DNA from 2 places in the Arminella tumorigenes genome. Region 2 is predicted to be linked to the other one. Evidence: riboswitches for the same ligand, from Rfam matches in the RefSeq annotation. Region 2 holds a riboswitch; the other holds the start of a gene.
The links. A riboswitch is a leader RNA that binds a small molecule or an ion and turns the genes downstream of it on or off. The one in region 2 is predicted to bind S-adenosylmethionine.
Positions count from the first base shown of each region.

Region 1 (9,665 bases), 760 kb from region 2:
AGGAAATCGACGCGATGTACACCTCGCTGTTCCGCGAGATGCTGACCTACATGATGGAAGATCCGCGCAACATCACCACCTGCACGCATCTGCTGTTCTGCGCCAAGAACATCGAGCGCATCGGCGACCACGCCACCAACATCGCCGAGACGATTTTCTACATGGCGACCGGTGCATTGCCCGAGGGCGACCGCCCGAAGGACGATACTGCCAACACCGTCGGCGCCATGACGGAATAGGCCCGAAGGGTTTTTGAAGGAGAGCGGGCCCCATGGTTCCGAGAGTTGCCGTCGTAGAAGATGAAGAAGCGCTGAGCGTGTTGCTGCGCTATAACCTTGAAGCAGAAGGTTTCGAAGTCGATACGATCCTCAGAGGCGATGAAGCCGAGATGCGCTTGCAGGAGCGCATTCCGGATCTCCTGATCCTCGACTGGATGCTGCCGGGTGTTTCCGGCATCGAACTGTGCCGCCGCCTGCGCATGAAGCCGGAGACCGAGCGTCTGCCGATCATCATGCTGACGGCGCGTGGCGAAGAGAGCGAACGCGTCCGGGGCCTTTCCACGGGCGCAGACGACTATGTCGTCAAGCCGTTCTCTACGCCAGAACTGATGGCCCGCGTCCGCGCCATGCTGCGCCGCGCCCGCCCTGAAGTGCTCTCCAGCGTCCTTCGTTGCGGCGATATCGAACTCGACCGCGAGACGCACCGGGTTCATCGCAAGAGCCGCGAGGTTCGTCTCGGCCCGACAGAATTCCGCCTGCTGGAATTCCTGATGGCATCGCCAAGCCGTGTGTTTTCCCGCTCGCAACTGCTCGACGGCGTCTGGGGCCATGACATCTACGTCGACGAACGCACCGTCGACGTGCATGTCGGCCGGCTGCGCAAGGCTCTGAACTTTTCCAACATGCAGGACGTCATCCGCACAGTACGCGGCGCAGGCTACTCCATGGAAGTCTGAAGCTGTGCAGGTGACTAAAGTCCGCCGTTTCGCGGGTTGAAGCTATAAGGGTTGGCAATCGTGCATTGCCAGCCATCTGCCCGGGGTCATGCCGAAGGCCGCCCGGAAATGGCGGGTAAAATGTGCCTGATCGGCAAACCCCGCTTCTGCAGCTGCTCCGGCAAGGCTATAGCCGGCACCTAGCAGCCGCTTGGCTCGGTCAAGGCGGCGCATCACGAGATAGCGGTGCGGACTGGTGCCGAACGCACGCCGGAACTGCCGCGCCAGCTCGTATCGGTCCAAGCCGCTGATCGCCTCCAACGTTTCGGAACTGACACCCTCTTCGCAATGCTCGGTCAAAAAATCACGCGCCAGCATGACAGCTGGGCGATCGATTCTCGTGGGTGCTTTCCTCGGGTCGTCGGCCTGTCGGAAGAGTCCTGCCGTCAGCCGCGCAACCGCGTCGTCCATTGCCAGATCGTTCGGCGCATGGTCGAGATCCGACAGGATGTCCGCCAGCGCTGACAATAGGCCAGCGTCAGTCACGACGGGATCGCGGACGAAGGGCAGCGCCCGATTGCCCGCCTCGAGGAGGTCGACCAGCGCGGGCGGCAAATAGAGCATCCGGTAGATCAGTCCGTCGTCGGTGCCGGCCGCGCCATCGTGGACTTCATCGGGATGCAGCACGATCACGTTGCCGGGACGGCTGAAGCGCTCCGCGCCGCGATAGCGGAACGTCTGGACACCTCGAAGAGTGAGGCCCAGCGCATATGTGTCGTGTCTGTGCGGTGAAAAGCCTCTGCCATGAAAGCGCGCTTCCATGCGCTCGACGCCATGGCTGGAAGCAGCGATGCTCAGTCCGTCGCGAAAACCGCTCTTGCACGAACGTTCAAGACCGAGGGCATCGGCAGGCGCTATTCGATCGTCTCTTTCGATGCCTTCCATGGAGTTCTTGGACATGTTCGATACCAAAATCGCGATTGTCATCCGCCATGACCTTGCCACCTGGCAGAAGCTCAACGTCACTGCCTTTCTGGTGAGCGGGATCATTGCCCAGTCGCCGGAAATCATCGGCGAAGCATACCGGGATGCTCTGGGCCATGTCTACAATCCTATGAGCGTTCAGCCGATGGTCGTGCTTGTGGCGGATCAGGACGTATTGAGGACCATCCACAAGCGCGCGCTGGAGCGCCAGGCGAAAGTGTCTGCCTACATCGAAGAGATGTTCGCGACAGGTCACGATAAAGCCAACCGTGCCGTATTCCTCGAGTTCAGTCCCGACACCGCCAAGCTGGTCGGCATCGCGGTGCGGGGCGAAAAGAAGATCGTGGACAAGATCGTCAAAGGTGCGAGTTTGCATCCCTGACACGTTTCTGGGCCATAAAAACCTGAAACGCAAAACGGGCCTCGCGGCCCGTTCTTTGTTGTCGTCTTACCCGGCTTAGCGGGCGGCGCGGCGGCGCTCGTGAACTGGCTGATACGCCAACTTCTGGTGGTATGTGCAGTAAGGCGACTGGTCCGGCGATTCATGGCCGCAGAAGTGGAAGTCGTCCTTCAGCGGGTCGCCTACCGGCCACTTGCAGGTGCGTTCCGTCAGGTCCGTCAGGCCAATGCGGCGGGCAACCGGCGCGATGGCATTCGAGGATGGGCGAAATTGCACGGGCGCCGTAGCGTCGAGCTCGGCATCTTCCTTGACCGTGGCTACGCCTTCGGCACGGACCGTCGTGCGCGGAGCGGCAGGGCGGGCGCCAAAGGTTGTTGGCCGGGCCGGAGCGACGCTACGCTTGGTAGAGCGCGCCGTGGACGATGTGCCACCGGCCTTGGCTCGGCCTGGCAGGCAAAGTCGATGGACCTTGCCGATGACAGCGTTGCGGCTGACGCCGCCGAGCTGCGCCGCGATCTGGCTAGCGCTCAATCCTTCGGCCCATAATTTCGTGAGCCTTTCGACGCGCTCGTCCGTCCAATTCATGCTTGTCTCCGACTGCGTTCATGATGGCGGAATCCTTCGCCATTGCCTCGAATGCTATCGAGGCACAAAACGCTCTTAAATTGTGGTGACTAGGTCCGCCGCATTGCAGTCTAGTAATCAAGATTTAACCTAGTGTGAGGCTGACTCCGTGACAAGAGTCGCGGGAATCGAGGGGAATCGATTTCCAAGTTTTCCCCAACTTGCTGCCTACTGTGGTATTTCTGCAATAGCTTTAGCGCCTTCTCCAGACCCTCACGATATGGCTTTTGCCGCAAGGTTAAAATCAACTATTCGTTGACTAATCCACTGTTTGTTGACATGGTTCCGCGGAACGACAATAGTGCCCAGGCCGCCGCAAGGCGGCATTTTTCATTGCCGACGGCGGCGTTGCAGGACAACGGCCGTCACGTCCTGATCGATCGAAGGAATTGCGCCATGGCCGAAGCCGCGCCACTCTACGACACCTATATGCGCGCGCCACTGCGGTTCGAGCGAGGCGAGGGCGTATGGCTGATCACGGAAACGGGCGAGCGCTATCTGGATTTCGGCGCGGGCGTCGCCGTATCGTCGCTCGGTCATGGACACCCGCACCTCGTCGAAGCGCTGAAGACGCAGGCTGAAAAAGTCTGGCACCTGTCGAACCTCTATGAGGTCCCGGGCCAGGAAATGCTTGCCAGGCGGCTGACCGATGCGACTTTCGCCGACAAGGTGTTCTTCACCAATTCCGGCGCCGAAGCGCTCGAATGCGCCATCAAGACGGCCCGCCGCTATCAGTACTCGAAGGGTCATCCGGAAAAATTCCACATCATCACCTTTGAGGGCGCCTTCCACGGACGAACCCTGGCGACGATCGCTGCCGGCGGCCAGGAAAAATACCTCGAAGGCTTCGGCCCGAAGGCCCCTGGCTTCGACCAGGTCCCGTTCGGCGACCTCGAGGCTGTCAAGGCCGCGATCTCTGATGCGACCGCAGCGATCCTCATCGAGCCGGTGCAGGGCGAGGGCGGCGTTCGCCCGGTTGCCAAGGAGTTCATGCGTTCGCTTCGCGAACTCTGCGACGAGCACGGCCTGCTGCTGATCCTCGACGAGGTCCAGTCCGGCGTCGGTCGCTCGGGAAAATTCTTTTCCCATGAATGGTCTGGCATCACGCCTGACATCATGGCCGTGGCCAAGGGCATCGGTGGCGGCTTTCCGCTCGGTGCTTGTCTCGCGACTGCAGAAGCTGCCTCCGGTATGAAGGCCGGCACCCACGGCTCGACCTACGGCGGCAATCCGCTTGCCATGGCCGTCGGCGGCGCAGTGCTGGACGTCATCCTGGCTGAAGGCTTTCTGCAGCATGTCAACGACGTATCCCTGGTTTTCCGCCAGGGACTGGCATCGCTGAAGGACCGTTATCCCGACATCATCGAAGAGGTGCGCGGCCAGGGACTGCTGCTCGGTATCAAGGCGGCGATCCCGGCTGGCGAACTGCTGCAGGCCATCCGTGCCGAGCATCTGCTGGGCGTTCCCGCCGGCGATAACGTTATCCGGTTGCTGCCGCCCCTTATCGCCACTGCCGAAGACGCCCGCGAAGGTCTCGCCCGCGTAGAGCGTGCCGCAGAAGCATTGCGCGCCCAGAAATCCCGCAAATCGGCTTGAATTCTACGTCCGTGGGTTCGGGGCTTCGTGCCCGCCACGGGCGTTTTCATTTTTGGAGCACAGGTAGACATGGCCTCCCCGAAACATTTCCTCGATCTCTCGACTGTCGCGTCAGGCGACCTGCGCAAGATCCTCGACGACGCAATCCTCCGCAAGAAGGCGACCAAGGCGGGCACTGCCGGCCGGCCGCTGGAAGGCAAGATGCTGGCGATGATCTTCGAAAAGCCCTCGACCCGCACCCGCGTCTCGTTCGATGTCGGCATGCGCCAGCTCGGCGGCGAAACGCTGTTCCTCTCCGGTACCGAGATGCAGCTTGGCCGCGCCGAGACGATCGGCGATACCGCCAAGGTCCTGTCGCGCTACGTCGATGCCATCATGATCCGTACCACCCAGCATTCGCGCATGTTGGAAATGGCGGAGCACGCAACGGTGCCGGTCATCAACGCGCTCACCGACGATACCCATCCCTGCCAGGTGATGGCCGACATCATGACCTTCGAGGAGCACCGCGGTCCGATCAAGGGCAAGACGGTTGCCTGGTCCGGCGATGGCAACAATGTGCTGCATTCGCTGATCGAGGGATCGGCGCGTTTCGGCTATCGCATGAATATGGCGGTCCCCCTTGGCTCCGAGCCGAAGGATCACTATTTGAACTGGGCCCGCAATCAGGGCGCCGAGATCATGCTCAGCCATGATGCCGACCGTGCGGTCGCCGGGGCCGATTGCGTGGTGACCGATACCTGGGTTTCCATGAATCAGGAGCATCGGGCCCGTGGTCACAATGTCTTTCAGCCCTACCAGGTCAATGCGGCTCTGATGGCAGAGGCAGGAAAAGACGCTCTGTTCATGCATTGCCTGCCCGCCCACCGCGGCGAAGAGGTGACGGACGAGGTGATCGACGGCCCGCAATCCGTTGTATTCGACGAGGCGGAAAACCGCCTCCATGCGCAGAAGTCTATTCTCGCGTGGTGCCTGGGCGCGATCTGAGATCAACCAAGCCGCCGTTGCAGACGAGTGGCTGCCGTGGCGTGACCCGTCCGGCATCAAGGAGTAGACCCATGGCAGACAGTGCAGCAGCGCTGGGAGAGTTCGGCTACGCCGGCGACGATCACGTCGTTCCATTCCAGGTGGAGAGCCTGGATGTGCGCGGCCGTGCCGTCCAGCTCGGTCCGATGCTCGACACCATCCTCGAGCGCCACCATTATCCGGCGCCGGTGGCGAGGCTGCTGGCCGAAACCATCGTGCTCACGGTTCTGCTCGGCACATCGCTGAAGTTCGAAGGCAAGTTCACGGTCCAGACCAAGGGCGACGGACCGGTCGACCTGCTGGTGGCCGATTTCTCGACGCCGGAAAATGTCCGCGCCTATGCCCGTTTCGATGAGGAAGCACTGGCAGCCGCTATCAAGGCCGGAGAAACCGAGCCGGAGCAATTGCTCGGCAAGGGCATCCTCGCCTTCACCATCGACCAGGGCCAGTATTCTCAGCCCTACCAGGGTATCGTGCCGCTCGACGGATCGTCGCTGGAAGATATCGCTGGCGTCTACTTCCGCCAGTCGGAGCAGATCCCGACCCGGGTTCGCCTCGGTGCGGCAGAGCTGTTCGATCGCGACGAAGCCGGCAAGCCGCGTCATCGCTGGCGGGCAGGCGGCGTCATAGCGCAGTTTCTGCCGGACGCGCCGGAGCGCATGCGCCTGCCGGATCTCCACGGCGGCGACGGCGATGAGAACGCGATCGACCACAAGGACGATGATGCCTGGGCCGAGGCCCGCTCGCTGTTGGAAACGGTTGATGCCGATGAATTGACCGATCCACTGGTCGGTACCGAGCGCCTGCTCTACCGGCTGTTCCACGAGCGTGGCGCCCGCGTTTACGCCCCGCAGCCGGTCTTCGACCGTTGCAGCTGTTCGCGCGACAAGATCAAGGGCGTGCTGCAGGGATTTTCGGCGGAGGAGATGGCTGAAAGCGAGGAAGACGGGCTGATTTCGGTCACGTGTGAATTCTGTTCGACAACTTATCGCTATGAAGCAGCCGAGATACTGGTCAAGAGCTGACGACAACAGTCGCCGTTTTCGGGCGACGTCAGTTCAGCGTCCGCATCAGGCCGGGAGAATCCAGGGAGAAAGCCGGGATTTCGACCTCGAACGTTTCGCCGATGTCGTTTTCCATGGAGTAATGGCCGAACATCATGCCTGACGGCGTGTCCAGCGGGCAGCCTGACGAATATTCATACGTGTCCCCGGGGTTCAACTGCGGCTGTTCGCCGACGACGCCGGGACCGGTGACTTCGTCGACCTGGCCGTTCTGGTCGGTGATGTTCCAGTAGCGCGTGACCAGCCGGACTGCCGATGTCGAGTGGTTGGAGATGACGATCCGGTAGCCCCAGACATAGCGGCTGTCTTCCGGATCGGATTGCTCCTCCAGATAGAACGGCTCGACGATGACTTCGATATCTCGTGTAAGGGCGCGGTACATCCCAGCCACCTTCAATGAATTTGGTTACGATATCCTCCAGCCTTCAACCTTCGTCAAGGAAGGGAGGGCTAATTAAGGCCAAATGCGATGGCTGACGCGGCCTTTTGAATATTAAGGATAATGTGCGGGGTTAACACGGACCCGGCGGGTAGCCGCCCGGCAAGGCCGGGCAGCCTGTTTGACGTCCGATCAGGCCGAGACCTTTTCCAGTGCCCGGGCGAAATCCTCGATGAGATCGTCCGTGTCTTCAATGCCGGCCGAAAACCGTACCGTGCCGGGAGAAATTCCGAGCTCAGCGCGGTCCTCGTCGGTCAGGTTTTTGTGTGTAGTGGTGGCCGGATGGGTGATCAGGCTCTTGGCGTCGCCGAGATTGTTGGAGATCTTGACGATCTCCAGTGCATTCTGCAGCGCGAATGCCGCTTCCTTGCCGCCCTTGAGTTCCATGCAGACCAGTGTCGAGCCGCCGGTCATCTGCTTGGCGATGATATCGGCCTGCGGATGATCCTTGCGGCCGGGATAGATCACCTTGGCGACCTTGCTGTTGTCGGCCAGGAAGTCGGCGATGCGACCGGCGTTCTCCGTCTGCTGCTTGACGCGCAGCGGCAGGGTCTCGATCCCCTTCAGCAGCGTCCAGGCTGTGAACGGCGACATTGAGGGGCCGGTGTGCCGGTAATAGTCCTGCAGGTGCTCGTCGACCCATTCCTTGTCCGATAGTACGACGCCGCCGAGCGAACGACCTTGTCCATCGATATGCTTGGTGGCCGAATAGACGACGATGTGGGCGCCGAGTTCGAGCGGCTTCTGGAACAGCGGTGTCGCAAACACATTGTCGACGACAAGCTTGGCACCGATCTGGTTGGCGAGTTTCGCGACGCCGGCAATGTCCACCACCTCGAGCGTCGGATTGGTGGGGCTCTCCAGGAACAGCACCTTGGTGTTCGGGCGGATGGCCTTTTCCCAGTTGGCGAGATCGCGGCCGTCGACCAGCGTGCATTCGATGCCGTAACGCGGCGCCAATGTCTCGACGACCCAGCGGCACGAGCCGAACAGGGCGCGGGCGGCGACGATATGGTCGCCTGCCTTCACCTGGCAGAGAATAGCCGCGCTGACCGCGGCCATGCCCGATGCTGTCGAGCGGGCTTCCTCGGCGCCTTCCAGCATGCACATGCGCTTTTCGAACATGTCGTTGGTCGGGCTGCCGTAGCGCGCGTAGATAAAGCCTTCCGTCTCACCCTTGAAGCGGGCCTCTGCCGCCTCCGAGCTGTCGTAGACAAAACCCTGTGTCAGATAGATTGCTTCGGATGTCTCGCCGAATTGCGAGCGCAACGTGCCGCCATGGACAAGTTGTGTTGCGGGGCGCCAAGTCTTGGTCATGCCATCACCACCTTCGTGATACAAAAAAACCGGTCGCAAAAGCAGACCGGTTTTCAACCCGGTCTTTTTAGCCATTTATTTAACGTGGCTGCAAGCCGACCGGCCAAATCACCACGGGATAAGACTGTAATACTGCCGTTGGCCGCTTGCGTCAATTCCCCGTATTTGGTTTTGTCTGCGGCAAAACAAGGCCCCCATATGGTTTTGTCCGCGACAAAACAAGGATTGAGCACATGGCTCGCGACACTGGAATTTTGGCGGATCGCGCCATTGCCGCTCTTTTCGACGCCGGTCGGCTGACAACGGAAAGGGAGCTCGATTTCGATCAGATCCAGCCGGCGAGCCTCGACCTCAGGTTGGGAGCGAAAGCCTTTCGCGTCCGGGCCAGCTTCATGCCGGGCCCGAACAATCTCGTCTCCGATAAACTCGACCGGCTCAGCCTGCATGTTATCGACCTCAACGAGAGCGCCGTGCTCGAGACCGGCTGCGTCTACATCGTGCCGCTGATGGAGCGTCTCGACCTGCCCTCCGACATGTCCGCCTCGGCCAACCCGAAAAGCTCGACCGGCCGCCTCGATATCTTCACCCGCGTCATCACCGATTATGCGCAGGAGTTCGACAAGATCCCGGCCGGCTATTCCGGCCCGCTCTACCTGGAAATCTCGCCACGTACCTTCCCGATCGTCGTGCGCCGTGGTTCGCGCCTGTCGCAGATCCGCTTTCGGATCGGCCATGCCATGCTGTCCGAGCCGGAATTGCTGACGCTGCACGAGACCGAAACTCTCGTCGCCAGCAAGAAGCCAAACGTGACCGGCGGCGGCATCGCGCTGTCGATCGACCTCGTCGGCGACGGCAATGGGCTGATCGGCTATCGCGGCAAGCATCACACGGCGGTGGTCGATGTCGACAAGAAGGCCCAGCATGACATTTTCGATTTCTGGGAGCCGCTCTACAGCCGCGGCCGGACCGAGCTTATTCTCGATCCCGACGAATTCTACATCCTGGTCTCGCGCGAGGCGGTGCACGTGCCGCCGGACTACGCCGCCGAAATGACCCCTTACGATCCGCTGGTCGGTGAATTCCGCGTCCACTATGCCGGCTTCTTCGATCCCGGCTTCGGCCATGCGCCGGCCGGAGGCCGTGGCAGCCGCGCGGTGCTCGAAGTGCGCAGCCACGAAGTCCCGTTCATCCTCGAGGATGGCCAGGTCGTCGGCCGCCTCGTCTACGAGCACATGCTGGAACTCCCGGCCAGCCTCTACGGCACCGGCGCCGGCTCCAACT
Region 1 covers NZ_CP117255.1:117,794-127,458, forward strand. Annotated here, with positions in the region: gene phoU (phosphate signaling complex protein PhoU) at 1-239, shown strand, start outside; gene phoB (phosphate regulon transcriptional regulator PhoB) at 272-955, shown strand; gene PR017_RS00615 (AraC family transcriptional regulator) at 998-1,894, opposite strand; gene PR017_RS00620 (DUF2000 family protein) at 1,893-2,300, shown strand; gene PR017_RS00625 (GcrA family cell cycle regulator) at 2,376-2,903, opposite strand; gene PR017_RS00630 (aspartate aminotransferase family protein) at 3,339-4,538, shown strand; gene argF (ornithine carbamoyltransferase) at 4,608-5,525, shown strand; gene PR017_RS00640 (Hsp33 family molecular chaperone) at 5,597-6,589, shown strand; gene apaG (Co2+/Mg2+ efflux protein ApaG) at 6,618-7,010, opposite strand; gene PR017_RS00650 (O-succinylhomoserine sulfhydrylase) at 7,200-8,384, opposite strand; SAM riboswitch at 8,431-8,509, opposite strand; gene PR017_RS00655 (2'-deoxycytidine 5'-triphosphate deaminase) at 8,618-9,665, shown strand, end outside.
Region 1: it holds a riboswitch for S-adenosylmethionine, as region 2 does, so the genes downstream of both, PR017_RS00650 (O-succinylhomoserine sulfhydrylase) here and metA (homoserine O-acetyltransferase MetA) in region 2, are expected to answer to the same signal.

Region 2 (9,665 bases):
TCCGACGAGCCCCGCGCCGCCGTGGTGACGACGGAAGGCCTGGCTACCGCAAACAACCGGGCAATTTCGGCGAAGACCGACTTTTCCTTCTCCAGCAAGGTCGCCACGGCATCAGGCGACTGGCCGGCCTCGGTCAGCATCAGGGATTGCGTCATAGGTCATCTCCAATTTTCAATTCTGCGACGAAATCATAGGCGTCGCCGCGATAATGCGATCTGGTGTATTCGACGACGCGCTGGTCGGCCAGGCGCGAGATGCGCTCGATCAGCAGTGCCGGGGCGCCGGGCTTGACGTCGAGCGTGGCGGCCGATGATGGATCGAGGGTGACTGCAGTCAGCCGCTGCAGGGCGTGAACCGGGCGGTATCCGTTGGCTGTCAGGACATCGTAAAGAGAGCTCTCGCCGACTGCGTCTTCTGCCAGGAACTGTGTCGGGACGACGGCGCGTTCGATGGCGAGCGGCAGTCCGTCGGCCAGCCGCAACCGGTCGAGCCGCAGCACCGGTTCGTCGACGCCGAGCCCGAGCAGGAAGGTCTCCTCGGGCGTTGGCATGGAGACGCTCCGGGACAGGATTTTTGCCGCCGGCGAGCGACCGCGCGAGCGCATATCGGCGGAGAAGGAGGAGAGGCGCCAGAGCGACTGTTCCATTCGCTCAACCTTCTGCGAGACGAAAGTACCGCTGCCGTGCCGCGACTCCAGGGTGCCGGCCGTCAGCAGGTCGCGATAGGCGGTGCGTACTGTGACGCGGCCGAGTTGCAGTCCCTCGGCGAGATCGCGCTCGGCCGGCAATGCAGTACCCGGTTTCAGCAGCCCTTCCTGAATGAGCCCGGTCAGCGCCATCGCCAACCGCCTATAAAGCGGCCCGCTCGCCGCTGCATCCCGCAAGCCGCGTCCGTTCAGTTCGGAAATCAAACTGGTTCTATCCATGGGTTCGGATTAGAACCTATGTAGAACCACTTTGCAAGGCGTCTTTGTACAGCCGGTCGCGTAGCCACGACCGGCGGAGGCTAAGTGCTTAGTTCTTCGTGAAAATGTAGTCCGTTTCCTGACGCAGGACTTCGCCGGGATGGAGGGCTGCGGAGGAAAAGCCCGGCTGGTTGATGGCGTCGGGCCAGATCTGCGTTTCCAGGCAGAAACCGGCGAAAGGCCCCATCATCTTGCCGTCAATGCCGGGGACGGGGACGCCGAGCTTGAAGCCGGCGTAGAGCTGGATACCGGGTTCCGTTGTCCGCACTTCGAGCGATACGCCGGAATTGATGCTGCGGGCGAGAACGACGGCGCGCTTGGCCGTACGCTCCTGCGAGAGACAGAAATTGTGGTCGTATAGCACCTGGTCGCCATCAACGAAGCGCTTCATCGGGCCCATTTGGCGCAGGTCGAACGGCGTGCCCGCGACGGGGGCGATCTCGCCCGTCGGGATCTGCCGTGCATCGGTCGGCAGATAGTGGTCGGCTGCAATCATGATGTCGTGGTCGAGCGCATCGTCGCGGCCATCGAGGTTGAAGTAGGCGTGCTGGCAGACATTGGCGATGGTCGGCTGGTCGGTCGTGGTCTCGTAGGTGACCGATAGCTCGCCATTGCCGTGCACCCAGTAGGTCGCCTGGATCGTGCAGTTTCCGGGATAGCCGCTGCGACCGTCGGGGTCGACGATCTTCAGTACGACGCGGTCGGCGGCATGCTCGACGATCGTCCAGTTGCGCAGGGCGATATTGTCGACGCCGCCGTGCAGATGGGTCACGCCGTTCTCGTTCAGGCCCAGCTGATAGGTCTTGCCATCGAGCGTGAACCTGCCGTCGGCGATGCGGTTCGCACAGCGCCCGGGCGTTGCTCCGAAATAGGCGGAGTGCTTCTCGTAGCTTTCGAAGTCGTCGAAGCCGAGCGTCAGGGGCGGCGCGTGGTTCTCAAGCCGAAGGTCCTGGATCACCGCTCCCCAGCTGATGACATGGGCAGTCAGCCCACCGCCTGTAATCTTGACGCGGTGTACCGTGTCGCCGGCTGCAGTCTTGCCGAAAACTTCGCGCTGCAAAGTGCTTTCCGTCATGTCCTCATCCCATTTGTCTCTCATCCGAGGCGCCGACCCTGCCTCCATTCGCCGTTATCCGCAACCTGCCTGCCGGTGGAATCAGGCCTCCGTCCCGGCGACGTGGTTATTTCTGCAAGCCGATGTCGGCCATGTCGTAAGGCGTGGTCTGGTAGATCTCGTTGATCCAGTTGCCGACAAACAGATGGGCATGGCTGCGCCAGCGGTTGGGCGGCGTCAGGGACGGATCGTTGTGGGGGAAATAATCGTGGGGCATCTTGATCGGAATGCCGGCATCGACGTCGCGGAAATATTCGTCTGCCAGCGACGTTGAATCGTATTCGACGTGGTTGAACATGTAGAGCCGTCTTGCCGTCTTCTCGTGCACCAGGCAAATGCCCATTTCCGGCGATTCCATCAGGATTTCCAAGCCAGGGACGGTTTCGACATCCTTGCGGCGGACTTCCGTCCAGCGCGACACGGGCACGCCAAAATCGTCGGAAAAACCGTTGAGATAGACCGAGGACGGGTTCAGATTCTGGTGCCGGTAGACGCCAAATGCTTTTTCCTTCAGCAGGTGCTTCGGCACACCATGAAAATGGTAGACCGCCGCCATCGCGCCCCAGCAGACGTTCAGCGTCGAATGGACGTTGGTGGTCGTCCAGTCGAGGATCTGGCGCATCTCGTCCCAGTAGGTGACTTCCTCGAAGTCGAGCAGCTCGATCGGCGCACCCGTGATGATGAAGCCGTCGAACTTGCGGTGCCTGATTTCCTCCCACGTCTCGTAGAACGAAAGCAGGTGTTCCTCGGAGGTATTCTTCGCCTTGTGACCGCCGATGCGGATCAGGGAGAATTCGACCTGAAGCGGCGAGGCGCCGACGAGGCGGGCCATCTGTAGCTCGGTCTTGATCTTGTTGGGCATGAGGTTGAGCAGCCCGATCTGCAGCGGACGGATATCCTGACGGACGGCCATCGTCTCTGTCATCACCCGCACACCCTCTTTCACCAGGGTATCGAAGGCGGGCAGCGTATCGGGGATCTTAATGGGCATGCGCGTTACTCGATCAACTAAACCGGCGGCGAAAAAAACGAATCGCTACCGGTCCGCATGCGGCCCTGATTTAGCGACTTGTTTAACGTGGCTGCAAGCCGGCCGGCCAAATCACCACGGGATGTTAAATAGCGCTGGACAGGTTTCGAATCAACCTCAATCGCCGGCTGGGAAATGCGCGGTGCGGCGTGGTGAACCTGCAGGTGCATTCGAGCGTATAAGGCTTTCATAAGGTTTGAAGCGCAAGTTGATGGCGAGGAGGGCGGTTCCAGGCCAGGGATCGCTGGCGCGACGCGCTTCGGGCTCGCATGGATGGACATGTGCGGTGGCCATGACTATCTGAGGGATGAGGATCAGGATTTTTTAATGGCCGTTGATACCACAGAGAAGCCCAGCGTCCAGGGCGATGCGCGCGTCGGATACGACTTGAGTTTGCTGTACAGGTTGAGGATGATGCTTTCGGCGTTCTGGCATTCGCCCGTGCGCGTAAGGCTTATATCGCTCGTGGTATCGCTGTTCGTCATCATTCTCGTGACAGCCTATGTGCAGGTTCTTTTGAACGAGTGGAATGCGCCGTTCTACGATTCGCTAGCCCGCCGCGATCTCGACGAGTTCATGAAGCAACTCGGCGTCTTCGGGATGATCGCCGGCAGCCTGCTCGTTCTCAATGTCATCCAGGCCTGGCTCAACCAGATGGCGGCGCTCTACATGCGCGAGGGCCTGGCGCGCGATCTGGTCGACCAGTGGCTGAAAGGCAAGCGCGCTTTGCGGCTCGCCTCCTCCGGACTGATCGGCGTCAATCCGGACCAGCGCCTGCACGAGGACGCCCGCAACCTGGCAGAAAGCACCACCGGCCTTGCCATCGGCCTTGTCCAGTCGACCATCCTGCTGATCAGCTTCATCGGCGTGCTCTGGGAGCTGTCGAGTGGCTTCATCTTCCACTTTCGCGGCAGCAGCTTTTCGATCCCCGGCTACATGGTCTGGGCGGCGATCATCTATGCGGCTTCGGCTTCTTTCCTCAGCCAGTTCGTCGGCGGCAAGCTTGTGCGCCTGAATGCCGACCGCTACTCGAAAGAAGCCGAACTGCGCTTCGCGCTGATGCATGCCAACGAATACATGCCATCGATCACCACTGCCGGTGGCCAGGAAAACGAACGGCGGCGCATCAACGGCGACATTTCTTCCGTGCTCGGTGTCATCCGTAAGCTGGCGATCGCCAATACCAATCTTACCTGGGTGTCTGCCAGCTATGGCTGGATGGTACTGGTCATCCCGATCCTGGTGGCAGCGCCCGCCTATTTCTCCGGCGGCCTGAGCATCGGCCAGTTGATGATGGTCGTCGGCGCCTTCAATCAGGTCAACACCGCCTTGCGCTGGTATGTCGCCAACTTCGGCCCGATCGCCGAGTGGCGCGCGACTTTGATGCGTGTCACCGATTTCCGCGAGGCGGTGGTGGAGATGGATGGCGAGGAGCATCTGGCCAACATGATCGAGGTCGCCCGCGCCGCGCCTGATATGCTGGTGCTGAAAGATCTTGAAGTCTCCACCAAGACCAGCGACGACGTCGATGAAAATGGCTTCCGTATTCGCGAGGGCACGGTGACGATTGCCGCCGGCGAGCACATCATGATCAATGGCGATCACGGCGTGAACCGCAAGCTGCTGTTCCAGGCACTGGCCGGCGATTGGCATTGCGGCAAGGGCGAAATAGACCTGCCGCCGCTGGAAGACATGCTGTTCATGCCGCACGCCGCCTATGTTCCGAGCGGGACGCTGCGCGACGCGGTCACATTTCCGCAAGAGCGCGACGCGTACCCGGATTCCGACCTGGAGATGGCGATCGACAAGGCCGGACTGGCCAGGTTGAAGGGCAAGCTGGATACGAATGCCCGCTGGGACCGCATGCTGGATACCGACGAGCAGAAGGCGGTTGGCTTTGCGCATGCGCTGCTCGCCAAACCGCGCTGGCTGATTCTCGATGAAACGCTCGAGGGACTGGAGCCGGACATTCAGAAGCGACTAGTCGCTCTGCTCAAGGAGCTGAAGGATACGACGGTGATCTATATCGGCCGGTCCGAGGCCTATCTTGAGGCCATGTCACCGCGCGTGCTGCATCTGCAAGCGCTGGTGCCTCAAGATCCAACCGCGCCGCCGGCAAAGCCGGTTGCAGCGGCAGCCCGACGGCCGAATGTGGCCCGGCGCGCTCCGTTGCGCAAGGAACCAGCGCGTCCAGTCTGACTGGTGCTGCACGGCCGGAAAAGCAAAAGCCCCGACTCGCGAGCGTTCGGGGCTTTGTTTGGAGATGGGCAGCCAGGTAAGGGATCAGTCCTTGGCGCGTTCGACGTAGGAATTGTCTTCGGTCATGATGACGACACGGATGCCGGCATTGACATGTGGTGGAACCATCGTGCGAATGCCGTTCGACAGCATGGCTGGCTTGTAGGAGGACGATGCCGTCTGGCCCTTGACGACCGGCTCGGTTTCCATGATTTCCAGCGTCACGGTGCGTGGCATCTGGATGGCAAGCGCGATGCCTTCGTGCATCGACAGGATGCAAGTCATGCCTTCCTGCAGGTAGGCCTTGTCGTCACCCATAGTTTCGGCATCGACGGTCACCTGGTCGTAGTTTTGCGGGTTCATGAAGTGGAACCCGTCGCTGTCTTCGTAGAGGTATTGATGGTTGACGTCCTCGACGAAGGCGCGCTCGACCTGTTCGGTCGTGCGCCAGCGCTCGGAAACCTTCGTGCCATCCGAAATCCGGCGCATGTCGATCTGGGTGACCGGCGTGCCTTTGCCAGGGTGGAAATTGGCGGCCGTCAGCACGACGTAGAGCTTGCCGTCCACGTCGAGCACATTGCCCTTGCGGATCGAAGAGGCGATAACCTTGACCATAAGACTTCCTTGTAACGCAGCTTTTTGCATCGTAGAGGACGGACCAAGCCGGTTTCCCTGATGCAGCAATGTTTTCTTGGGGGCGCAACTAACCTAAAACGGTGGAAATAGCCACCCCGTCGCCGCTCATCCTATAAAAGAAAGCGCGGAATGAACGCCAGCCTGACAAAAGCATCTCCCTGGTGGACGCCCGGCGTCCATGCGGATCGACGGCCTTTTCTCATCGGCCGCAATGCGATCCAGGCGGCGCTGCGCGTTTTTTTTTCAGCAGGCGATTTCCTCGAGGTCGATACGGCAACCCTTCAGATATCGCCCGGCAACGAGGCACATCTGCATGCTTTCTCTACGCAAGCCCTGACGACCGACGGTCAGGCGGCACCCTTCTACCTGCACACGTCGCCGGAATTTGCCTGCAAGAAGCTGCTGGCCGCCGGCGAAAAGCGCATTGCATGCTTTGCCCACGTCTATCGCAACCGCGAGCGCGGGCCCTTGCACCATCCGGAGTTCACCATGCTCGAATGGTACCGGGTCGGCGAAGGCTACGAGCAATTGATGGCTGACTGCGTCGATATAATGCGGCTGGCGGCGACAACCGCAGGGGCCGCGCGGCTAGCGTTCCGGGGTGCGGAGTGCGATCCCTCTGCCGAGCCGGAGCGGATCAGCGTTGCGGCAGCTTTCCTGCAGCATGCCGGCATCGACCTCTTGTCCTCGGTTGCCGCCGACAGACAGACGGACCGCGACTGCCTCGCTGCGGAAATGAACCGCGTCGGCATGCGCGTTTCGGAGGACGATGGCTGGGCGGATATGTTCAGCCGGGTGCTGGTGGAAAAGATCGAACCGCATCTCGGTTTTGGCCGACCGACGATCCTCGATGAATATCCGGTCTCCGAGGCCGCTCTTGCCAGGCCCTCGGCGCGGGATCCGCGTGTCGCCGAGCGCTTCGAACTCTATGCCTGCGGCGTCGAGCTTGCCAATGGCTTCGGCGAACTCACCAATGCCGCCGAACAGCGGCGGCGGTTCGAGATCGAGATGGCGGAAAAGGCGCGGGTCTATGGCGAAACCTATCCGCTCGACGAGGATTTTCTCGACGCGCTTGCCATCATGCCCGAGGCAAGCGGCATCGCCCTCGGTTTCGACCGGCTGGTGATGCTGGCTACCGGAGCATCCCGCATCGAGCAGGTGCTTTGGGCGCCCGTTGCGGAGTTCGGAAGATGAACGTCATTCGACCGATCAGGACAGTCGACGATCTTCAGCGGGCATCGCTTGTCGATGGGCAAAACGCGGCGTCGCTGGAAGCGGTCGCGGAACGTTATGCCATCGCGCTGACGCCTGCCATTGCCGCACTGATCGACCGCACCGATCCCGATGATCCGATCGCCCGGCAATTCGTGCCCGATATGGCAGAGCTCGTGGTGACGCCGGAGGAGCGTGCCGATCCCATCGGCGATGCGGCCCACAGCCCGGTCACAGGCATCGTCCATCGCTATCCCGACCGTGTGCTGCTGAAGGCGGTGCATGTCTGCCCCGTCTATTGCCGATTTTGCTTTCGCCGCGAGATGGTCGGTCCGCAGGGTATGGGCACGCTGGATGCCGGCGAACTCGATGCCGCCTTCGACTATATCCGCGCCCATCCAGAGATATGGGAGGTGATCCTCACCGGCGGCGATCCGCTGGTTCTGTCGCCCCGGCGTCTCGAAGACCTGCTGTCCGGCCTTGCCGCCATCGACCACGTCAAGATCGTCCGCTTCCATACCCGCGTGCCCGTCGTCGATCCGAGCAAGATCGATGCGGCGCTTGTTGCTGCGCTGAAGGTGAGCGGCAAGACGGTCTATGTGGCGCTGCATGCCAACCACCCGCGCGAACTGACGGCGGACGCGCGCGCGGCCTGTGCCCGTCTTGTCGATGCCGGCATCGTCATGGTCAGCCAGTCCGTGCTTTTGAAAGGTGTCAACGACGATCCCCAGGTGCTGGCGGCGCTGATGCGCGCCTTCGTGGAAACGCGGGTCAAACCCTATTATCTGCACCATCCGGATCTTGCTCCCGGCACCAGTCATTTCCGGCTGACCATCGCTGAAGGCCAGCGGCTTGTCGCCGACTTGCGCGGCCGGTTGTCCGGTCTCTGCCAGCCGACCTATATCCTCGATATTCCCGGCGGGTACGGCAAAGCAGCCATCGGCGAGCACGCAATCCGCAATGTCGGCGAGGGTTGCTATTCGGTTGCCGATTTCCGAGGCGAATGGCACGATTACCCCCCGCCATCCGGCAGCGGCAAACCGGACTAGGTGAGATCCCGCGATCACTCGCGAAAATGTATCTTCTTCCTATTTTCTGGACGCATCCGGGAGCGTTGCTCTACCTCCCCGGTCTGATCCGCGCTAAGAGAAGCAACCCTCGATATTATTAGCAGGTCGGCGGATTGCATTCTGTCCGGATCATGAACAATGGCCGGCAAACGCTCATCCTTCGTTAACCAGAAGGCTTAGCGGTATGTTGGAATTTTGTGCCTAAAACAACCTCAGATAAGGCGGGACGACTGCCGAAAACACCTGGAGACGATTGGATGAACGAGACAATCCGTGGTTTGCTCACCAAGCTCGGCGGCCTGCCAGTGCCCGTCGACAGCATTGCCGACGACGCCGATCTCTATGCGGCAGGCCTCTCCTCCTTCGCATCCGTGCAGTTGATGCTCGGACTCGAAGAGGCGTTCGACATGGAGTTTCCGGACAACCTGTTGAACCGCAAGTCCTTCGCCAGCATCAGCGCCATCACCAGCACGGTGGATGCGATCCTCGGCTCCAGAAAGGTCGCCTGATGAGCGTGGCGGTGGCGATAGCGAAGGACAATCTCAATGCCCGCATCGCCCGCGTCGCGGCAGTTGCTGCAGCACATGCCGATGCTGTTGACGGCGAATCGCGGTTTCCGCGCGAAGCCGTCACAGCCCTGAAGGCCGAACGCCTGCTGTCGATCCAGATCCCGACCGAATTTGGTGGAGAAAGCGCGACAATCACTGAAATCGCCGCGCTGTGCACCGTGCTCGGACAAGCCTGCGCGGCCACCGCGATGATTTTCGCCATGCACCAGATCAAGCTGTCTAGCCTGGTCGAGCACGGCGAGGGCAGCGACTGGCATCGCGATTTCATGCGCCGTATCGCCCGTGACCAGCTGCTGCTGGCGTCTGCCACGACCGAAGGCGGGATCGGCGGCAACATGCGCAACAGCATCTGCGCCATCCGCGTCGAGGGCGACAGCTGCTTCCTCGAGAAGGACGCCACCGTCATTTCCTACGGCGCCTATGCCGACGCCATCCTTATCACATCGCGCGCCCACGCCGATGCGGCGCCCTCCGACCAGGTCCTGACGGCCTTCCTCAAGGACCAGTACACGCTCGACAGAACCTCCGTCTGGGATACGCTCGGCATGCGCGGCACCTGCTCCGATGGCTTCGTGTTCAAGGGAGAGGCGCCGGCCGTCCAGATCCTGCCTAAACCGTTTGCCGAGATTGCCGCGCAGTCCATGCTTGCCACCTCGCACCTCTTGTGGAGCGCGCTCTGGTACGGCATCGCCGCCGATGCGGTGGCTCGTGCCCAGGCTTTCGTGCGCGCTGCGGCCCGCAAGTCACCCGGCACGCCTCCGCCCGGCGCGCTGCGTCTGGCAGAGGTCTCCGGCCAGCTGCAGATGGTCAAGTCGAACGTCGTCGCTGCGCT
Region 2 covers NZ_CP117255.1:3,024,814-3,034,478, reverse strand. Annotated here, with positions in the region: gene PR017_RS14880 (SIS domain-containing protein) at 1-155, opposite strand, end outside; gene PR017_RS14875 (GntR family transcriptional regulator) at 152-925, opposite strand; gene PR017_RS14870 (aldose epimerase family protein) at 1,014-2,039, opposite strand; gene metA (homoserine O-acetyltransferase MetA) at 2,146-3,069, opposite strand; SAM riboswitch at 3,117-3,197, opposite strand; gene PR017_RS14860 (ABC transporter ATP-binding protein/permease) at 3,436-5,307, shown strand; gene efp (elongation factor P) at 5,392-5,961, opposite strand; gene epmA (EF-P lysine aminoacylase EpmA) at 6,112-7,176, shown strand; gene PR017_RS14845 (lysine-2,3-aminomutase-like protein) at 7,173-8,243, shown strand; gene PR017_RS14840 (acyl carrier protein) at 8,522-8,773, shown strand; gene PR017_RS14835 (acyl-CoA dehydrogenase family protein) at 8,773-9,665, shown strand, end outside.